Regions from separate parts of the Enterobacter dykesii genome, predicted to be linked through region 2. Evidence: predicted binding sites of a transcription regulator. Region 2 holds the regulator's gene; each other region holds the start of a gene.
The links. Region 2 encodes CRP, which controls carbon source genes, mostly activating them, when cyclic AMP is high. Its sites were predicted from a motif close to ATGTGANNNNNNTCACAT; they were not measured.
Positions count from the first base shown of each region.

Region 1: the regulator CRP is predicted to act here: its motif matches at 1,308-1,325, upstream of F0320_RS01460 (YjcB family protein).
Region 3: the regulator CRP is predicted to act here: its motif matches at 1,123-1,140, upstream of hpt (hypoxanthine phosphoribosyltransferase).

Region 1 covers NZ_CP126604.1:318,486-320,757, reverse strand. Annotated here, with positions in the region: gene F0320_RS01465 (EAL domain-containing protein) at 1-740, opposite strand, end outside; gene F0320_RS01460 (YjcB family protein) at 1,387-1,668, shown strand; gene ssb1 (single-stranded DNA-binding protein SSB1) at 1,731-2,261, opposite strand.
Region 2 covers NZ_CP126604.1:4,143,714-4,145,985, forward strand. Annotated here, with positions in the region: gene F0320_RS19865 (phosphoribulokinase) at 1-38, shown strand, start outside; gene F0320_RS19870 (OsmC family protein) at 105-509, opposite strand; gene crp (cAMP-activated global transcriptional regulator CRP) at 821-1,453, shown strand; gene F0320_RS19880 (YccS/YhfK family putative transporter) at 1,511-2,272, shown strand, end outside.
Region 3 covers NZ_CP126604.1:752,752-755,023, forward strand. Annotated here, with positions in the region: gene F0320_RS03475 (glucose/quinate/shikimate family membrane-bound PQQ-dependent dehydrogenase) at 1-1,060, opposite strand, end outside; gene hpt (hypoxanthine phosphoribosyltransferase) at 1,269-1,805, shown strand; gene can (carbonate dehydratase) at 1,866-2,272, opposite strand, start outside.

The sequences.
Region 1 (2,272 bases), 730 kb from region 2:
AGCGTCAACGTCGCCTGGTGATAAAGCGTTTCATAAAAGCGTTTATTCGATGTCGACACAATGGCCGCAATTGGTCTTTTGGGGGATGTTACGATCGTATAAAAGCGGTTATCTTTTTGAAATACCGATTCCTTATCCCGAATCATCGAATTTAATAAAGAAACATTGGCTTTCTGACTGACCGAAAAGAAAGCATTGGTAACCGTGTCGTACACACCCCAGGAGAGAGAATGATCCGCGGACATAACTTCGCTGTATGAAAGCGGGTTGACGACCACCACATAATTTCCGCGCTGCATATATGTCATTTTATAGCCAGTATAAAATGGGGTATCGCGATAATAATAGATAGCGACGTCTGGTTTACGCGTGTAATTAGCGACAGGAATGGCGTAGGGGTGATCCGGTGTAAAAACGGTCGAACAAAGAAAATTCTGACCTTCAGCGTAAATTAAATCGGCGACAAACAGGCGGCCACGAACAACGTTCAGCATATATTGACGGTGTCCCGGCGTGCAAAGCTCGCCCTGATATTTTACAGCCTCGTCCCTGGCCAGCTCAACCTGTTGAATAACCAGCTCTGTTTTGTCTAAAGCCAGTTCAGCAAATGTGCGTAGCTGGGCGCTTGTTTCAGACACAGCTCGTAGCTGGGCAAACCATAGCGCAAGCATCACCGGCAGCATAACTACCATGATGATCCCTACCACCCTGAGCATTTTGCGCCGCGCGCTACGATTCATTTCCCGCCCTATATCCCTGCATGTTGTACGCCTGTAGTAATGAAGGCCGGATGCTTTGTTAAACAGGTGATTACGTTGCATGAATCATGCGAAGTTAGCAACTGACTTTTAGTATTAAAAATCTTAAATTTCGTTATGACGATAATATTTTCCCGTAAGTTAAACTGTAAGTATTCGTTCCGTTTCAATTAAGGAAAATAATTATCCAGCCCGCCGGGGCAGGCGGGAAGATAACACAACAGACGATCGTTGATTAAGCCAAATGTCTGACAGCATGAAAAAAGTACAACTTCACCATGACGTTTTATGCTATTTGCTCTGAGATATTGTGTTCGTTGATTTATAAATAATCAGTCTTCGCCACACTATTTTCAGGATTGGCAGAGAATAACGGCCCCACTTATAAAAACCGAATTTGAGTTACTCCCACTTGCCCGAAGGGCGTTTCCGGCACGCAGTGGGTCTGCCTCCTCATGCGCCGAGTCCGGGTCTGCCTGCTCAACCGCCTTTCCTGAGGAATAAAATCCTCTTTTTTGATCGCACAGATACTGGCGAATAAATCAACAAATGTGATATAGTTCACACATATTTTGTAACGAGAAACACCGTTTCATTCAGTTCGTCTGTTTTATAGAGGATGGGTTTTATGGCAACCATTACCACCAGCATGGTTCTCCTGCGCTGGCCTTTGTTGAGTGCGGTACTGATGTTTTTAGCCAGCACGCTGAACATTCAGTTTCGTAAATCTGACTATGCGGGTCTTGCTGTCATCAGCACCCTGCTGGGGCTGGGCTCAGCCTGCTGGTTTGCAACGGGCCTGCTTGGCATCACCCCGCTGGATATCGCCGCCGTCTGGGAAAATATTAAAGTGGTGATGGTTGAGGCGATGAGCCACACGCCGCCAGACTGGCCGATGGTGATTACCTGATCCCTTCCGGAATAAAAAAACCCAGACGCTAGTCTGGGTTTTTTGTTTTCAGCGCGCGGAAATCAGAACGGAATGTCGTCGTCGAAATCCATTGGCGGTTCGTTAGACGGCGCCGGAGCAGACTGCTGCTGCGGACGAGACTGCGCGCCGCCGCTGAACTGGTTGCCGCCCTGCGGCTGCTGAGGCTGACCCCAACCGCCCTGCTGCTGGCTCTGACCGCCACCTGCCGGTGCGCCACCGCCCTGACGTCCACCCAGCATCTGCATGGTGCCGCCCACGTTGACCACGACTTCCGTGGTGTACTTCTCAGCGCCGGACTGATCGGTCCATTTGCGGGTACGCAGCTGGCCTTCGATATAGACCTGAGAACCTTTACGCAGATACTCACCGGCCACTTCTGCCAGTTTGCCAAACAGCACTACACGGTGCCATTCGGTCTGCTCTTTCATCTCACCGGTCGCTTTATCACGCCAGGATTCGGAAGTAGCCAGCGTAATGTTGGCAACTGCGCCACCACTCGGCATGTAGCGTACTTCCGGGTCCTGGCCCAGATTACCGACGAGAATCACCTTGTTTACGCCTCTGCTGGCCATGTTCGTGTCTC
Region 2 (2,272 bases):
TGGTGGAGCGACTGATGGAAGGGAAACAGATCGCGTGAGCATGTTCCCTCTCCCTGTAGGAGAGGGTTAGGGTGAGGGCATCAACACGCACGATGCCCCATCAATCACGCCTCGATCACTTCATACGAATGCGTGATTTTTACCGCTTTCTCCAGCATTAACGCCACAGAGCAGTACTTCTCCGCAGACAGGTCCACCGCACGCGAGACCGCCGCGTCTTTCAGCTCTTTACCGGTGACCACAAAGTGCAGGTTAATATGGGTGAACAGGCGTGGCGCCTCTTCGCGACGTTCTGACGTGAGTTTAACCTCACAATCCGTCACGTCATGACGACCTTTTTGCAGAATCGACACTACGTCAATCGCGCTGCATCCGCCTGCCGCCATCAGCACCATTTCCATTGGGCTTGGCGCTTTATCGCCGGAGTTACCGTCCATCAAAATCTGGTGTCCTGACGCGGACTCGCCCAGGAACGTTAAACCTTCAACCCATTTCACGCGCGCTTGCATATTCATTAACTCCAACGTTGCATTTTTGGTGACAGATTACGCGTGCGTTACATTTCTCGCAATGGAAGGCGACCTGCATCATGCTGAAGCGAGACACCAGGAGACACGCGGCGAAAGCTATGCTAAAACACTCAGGATGCTACAGTAATACATTGACGTTACACATGTATGCAGAGGACATCAAACTTTACTGGCTGCGAAACGTTACGGTAGCCGACTTCCCAGGGTATGGGTAAGAATTCGATTGCAACCCCAGAGTCCGGATGCATCTGATGACTCTGGTGACAGCTTATAACAGAGGATAACAGCGCATGGTGCTTGGCAAACCGCAAACAGACCCGACTCTCGAATGGTTCTTGTCTCATTGCCACATTCATAAGTACCCATCGAAGAGCACGCTGATTCACCAGGGTGAAAAAGCGGAAACGTTGTATTACATCGTTAAAGGCTCGGTGGCAGTGCTGATCAAAGATGAAGAAGGGAAAGAGATGATCCTTTCTTATCTGAACCAGGGCGATTTCATCGGTGAACTGGGCCTGTTTGAAGAGGGCCAGGAACGTAGCGCCTGGGTTCGTGCAAAGACAGCATGTGAAGTGGCTGAAATTTCTTACAAGAAGTTCCGTCAGCTGATTCAGGTTAACCCTGACATCCTGATGCGTCTTTCTTCCCAGATGGCGCGCCGTCTGCAGGTGACGTCAGAGAAAGTGGGTAACCTCGCCTTCCTGGACGTTACCGGCCGTATCGCGCAAACCCTGCTGAACCTGGCGAAACAGCCAGACGCCATGACCCACCCGGACGGCATGCAAATAAAAATTACCCGTCAGGAAATTGGTCAGATCGTCGGTTGCTCCCGTGAAACAGTGGGCCGTATCCTGAAAATGCTGGAAGATCAAAACCTGATCTCCGCCCACGGTAAAACCATCGTGGTCTACGGAACGCGTTAATTCCGCTTAAACGGCGTGCCATCGCAAGGTGTCACGCCGTTTTTGTCTCTACTCCCCATGTGGCGCAGGCTGATCTATCACCCGGAAGTTAACTACGCACTGCGACAAACGCTGGTGTTGTGTCTTCCTGTGGCCATAGGCCTGATCCTCGGACATCTTCAGCAAGGTCTGCTGTTCTCCCTCGTGCCCGCCTGCTGCAATATTGCCGGTCTTGACACGCCGCATAAGCGCTTTTTCAAACGCCTGATTATCGGCGGCTGCCTGTTTGCCGGGTGTAGCCTCGCCGTGCAGCTTCTGCTTGCCCGGGATATCCCGCTGCCGCTGATCCTGACCGTGCTGGCGATGACCCTTGGCGTCACGGCGGAAATCAGTTCGCTGCATGCCCGCCTGCTTCCCGCTTCGCTGATTGCGGCCATTTTCACGCTGAGCCTCGCCGGGAACATGCCGGTGTGGGAGCCGCTGCTGATCTACGCCCTGGGGACATTATGGTACGGGCTGTTTAACTGGTTTTGGTTCTGGCTGTGGCGGGAGCAGCCGCTGCGTGAATCCCTGAGCCTGCTCTATGTGCAGCTTGCGGATTACTGCGAAGCCAAATACACCCTGCTCACCCAGCATACCGATCCGGAAAAATCCTTACCGCCGCTGCTGACGCGCCAGCAGAAGGTAGTGGATCTCATAAGCCAGTGCTATCAGCAGCTGCATATGCTCGCCGCCAACAAGAACCACGAGTACAAGCGGCTGCTGCGCACCTTCCAGGTCGGGCTGGATCTACAGGAGCACATCTCCGTAAGCCTTCACCACCCGCAGGAGGTGCAAAAG
Region 3 (2,272 bases), 1.2 Mb from region 2:
CCGTTACCGAACCGGCAATCACGATGGTTTTATCGGTGATGATTGGCGGTGAGGTTGGCTCATACAGACCCGGCGTGGTGTCCGGCATGTTGGTCTGCAGGTTCAGGATGCCTTTGTTGGCAAAGGTTTCACACAGCTTGCCCGTTTCGGCATTGATGGCGAACAGACGGCCATCGTTCACCGGCAGCATGATGCGGCGAGGACAGTCAGCAATGACTTCCGGGCTCGCATTATCGGCGCGCGCTTCGTGGTAAGAGACGCCGCGGCAGGTGACATGCTGGAAGGACGGGTTGGAGTTCAGCTGCGGATCGAAGTGCCATTTCTCTTTACCGGTGGCCGCGTCGAGCGCGAACAGACGCTGGTGCGCCGTACACAGGTAGAGCATATTGCCGACTTTAATCGGCGTCACTTCGTTGGTCAGCTCGCCCGGATCGTTCGGCATCTTCAGGTCACCGGTACGGAATACCCAGGCTTCCTTCAGGTTTTTAACGTTGTCCGCGTTGATCTGCTTCAGCGGAGAGTAGCGTTGACCTTCCTGGTTACGACCATATGCAGGCCAGTCGCCGTCAGCGACCTGGGAGATAGCTGCCGCAGGCGTGGATTCTGCGTTCAGCGTACCGTTGATCTCCTGTGGGTCATTAAAACCGGCCCAGGTCAGAATACCGCCGGTAATCAGCAGGGCAACAACCAGGCCCGCCACCGCACCGCTGGACGGCACAATCAGGCGACGCCACACGAACGGCAGGATCAGCCAGATGCCGAAGAAGACCAGGATGTCGCTGCGCGGCGTCAGCGCCCAGAAGTCAAAGCCGACTTCCCAGACGCCCCAGATCATGGTGGCAAGAAGGAGGGCGGCATACAGCCACAGTGCAGATTGTTTTCTACGCAACAGCAGGACGGTTACGGCAACCATAACCAGACCTGCAATCGGGTAGTACCAGGAGCCGCCTAACGCGACCAGCCAGACGCCACCGATTAACAGATACAGCGCGCAGAAGGCTGCGAATGCGGCTGTTAATGTCACCAGTAGACGCGGCTGTTTAGAGTTTGTTTCAGCCATAGAAAGTGTACTCGTCAGTTTTTGTTAATAATTTGCTAGCAACTAATTATAGGTATTAACAAGTGTGATCGGAATCGCAATATTTGCTTTTTATAACTCATACGCCAGGCTTATCCATTTGCTGATATAATGAGTGGCTTGCGTATCAGTGCTGGATATTAACTCATCCGTATTGAGAGATTTTCATTAAAATCATTTGGTTAGTAATATGAAACATACTGTTGAAGTGATGATCCCGGAAGCCGAGATCAAAGCGCGTATCGCCGAACTGGGTCGTCAAATCACCGAACATTACAAGGACAGCGGCAGCGAAATGGTGCTGGTCGGTCTGTTGCGCGGCTCTTTCATGTTCATGGCAGACCTGTGCCGTGAAGTGCATGTGCCCCATGAGGTCGATTTTATGACCGCCTCCAGCTACGGCAGCGGCATGTCCACTACCCGTGATGTGAAAATCCTGAAAGATCTGGATGAAGATATTCGTGGCAAAGATGTGTTGATCGTTGAGGACATCATCGACTCCGGCAACACGCTGTCAAAAGTGCGCGAGATCCTGAGCCTGCGCGAGCCAAAATCTCTGGCGATTTGTACGCTGCTGGATAAACCTGAGCGTCGTGAAGTGCAGGTGCCGGTAGAGTTCGTGGGTTTCTCGATTCCTGACGAATTCGTCGTCGGTTACGGCATTGACTACGCGCAGCGCTATCGTCATCTGCCATATGTTGGGAAAGTGGTACTGCTGGACGAGTAATGGCGGGCTAATGCCTCATCCCGGCCCTCTCCCACAGGGAGAGGGAGAACATCCCCGGCTTTATTTATGGTTTACATGCTTAAGCTGAAGGTTGGCAATCCCCGAACGGTATCGCTGCTCCAGCGTTTCGCGGTTGGTGGCGGTCACTTCCAGATTGCGCAGCAGGCCATCGTGAATACCATACGCCCAGCCGTGGATAGAGACCTTCTGCCCGCGTTTCCACGCTGATTGCATGATCGTTGAGTGGCCCAGGTTATACACCTGCTCCATCACGTTGAGTTCGCAAAGGGTATCCATACGACGCTCCTGCGGCATTTCGCCCAGCAGTGAGCTATGTTTGAACCAGATATCGCGGATGTGCAGTAGCCAGTTATCAATGAGCCCCAGTTCCGTGTTTTCCACCGCCGCCTGCACGCCGCCGCAGCCATAATGGCCGCAAATGATGATGTGCTCGACTTGCAGAACGT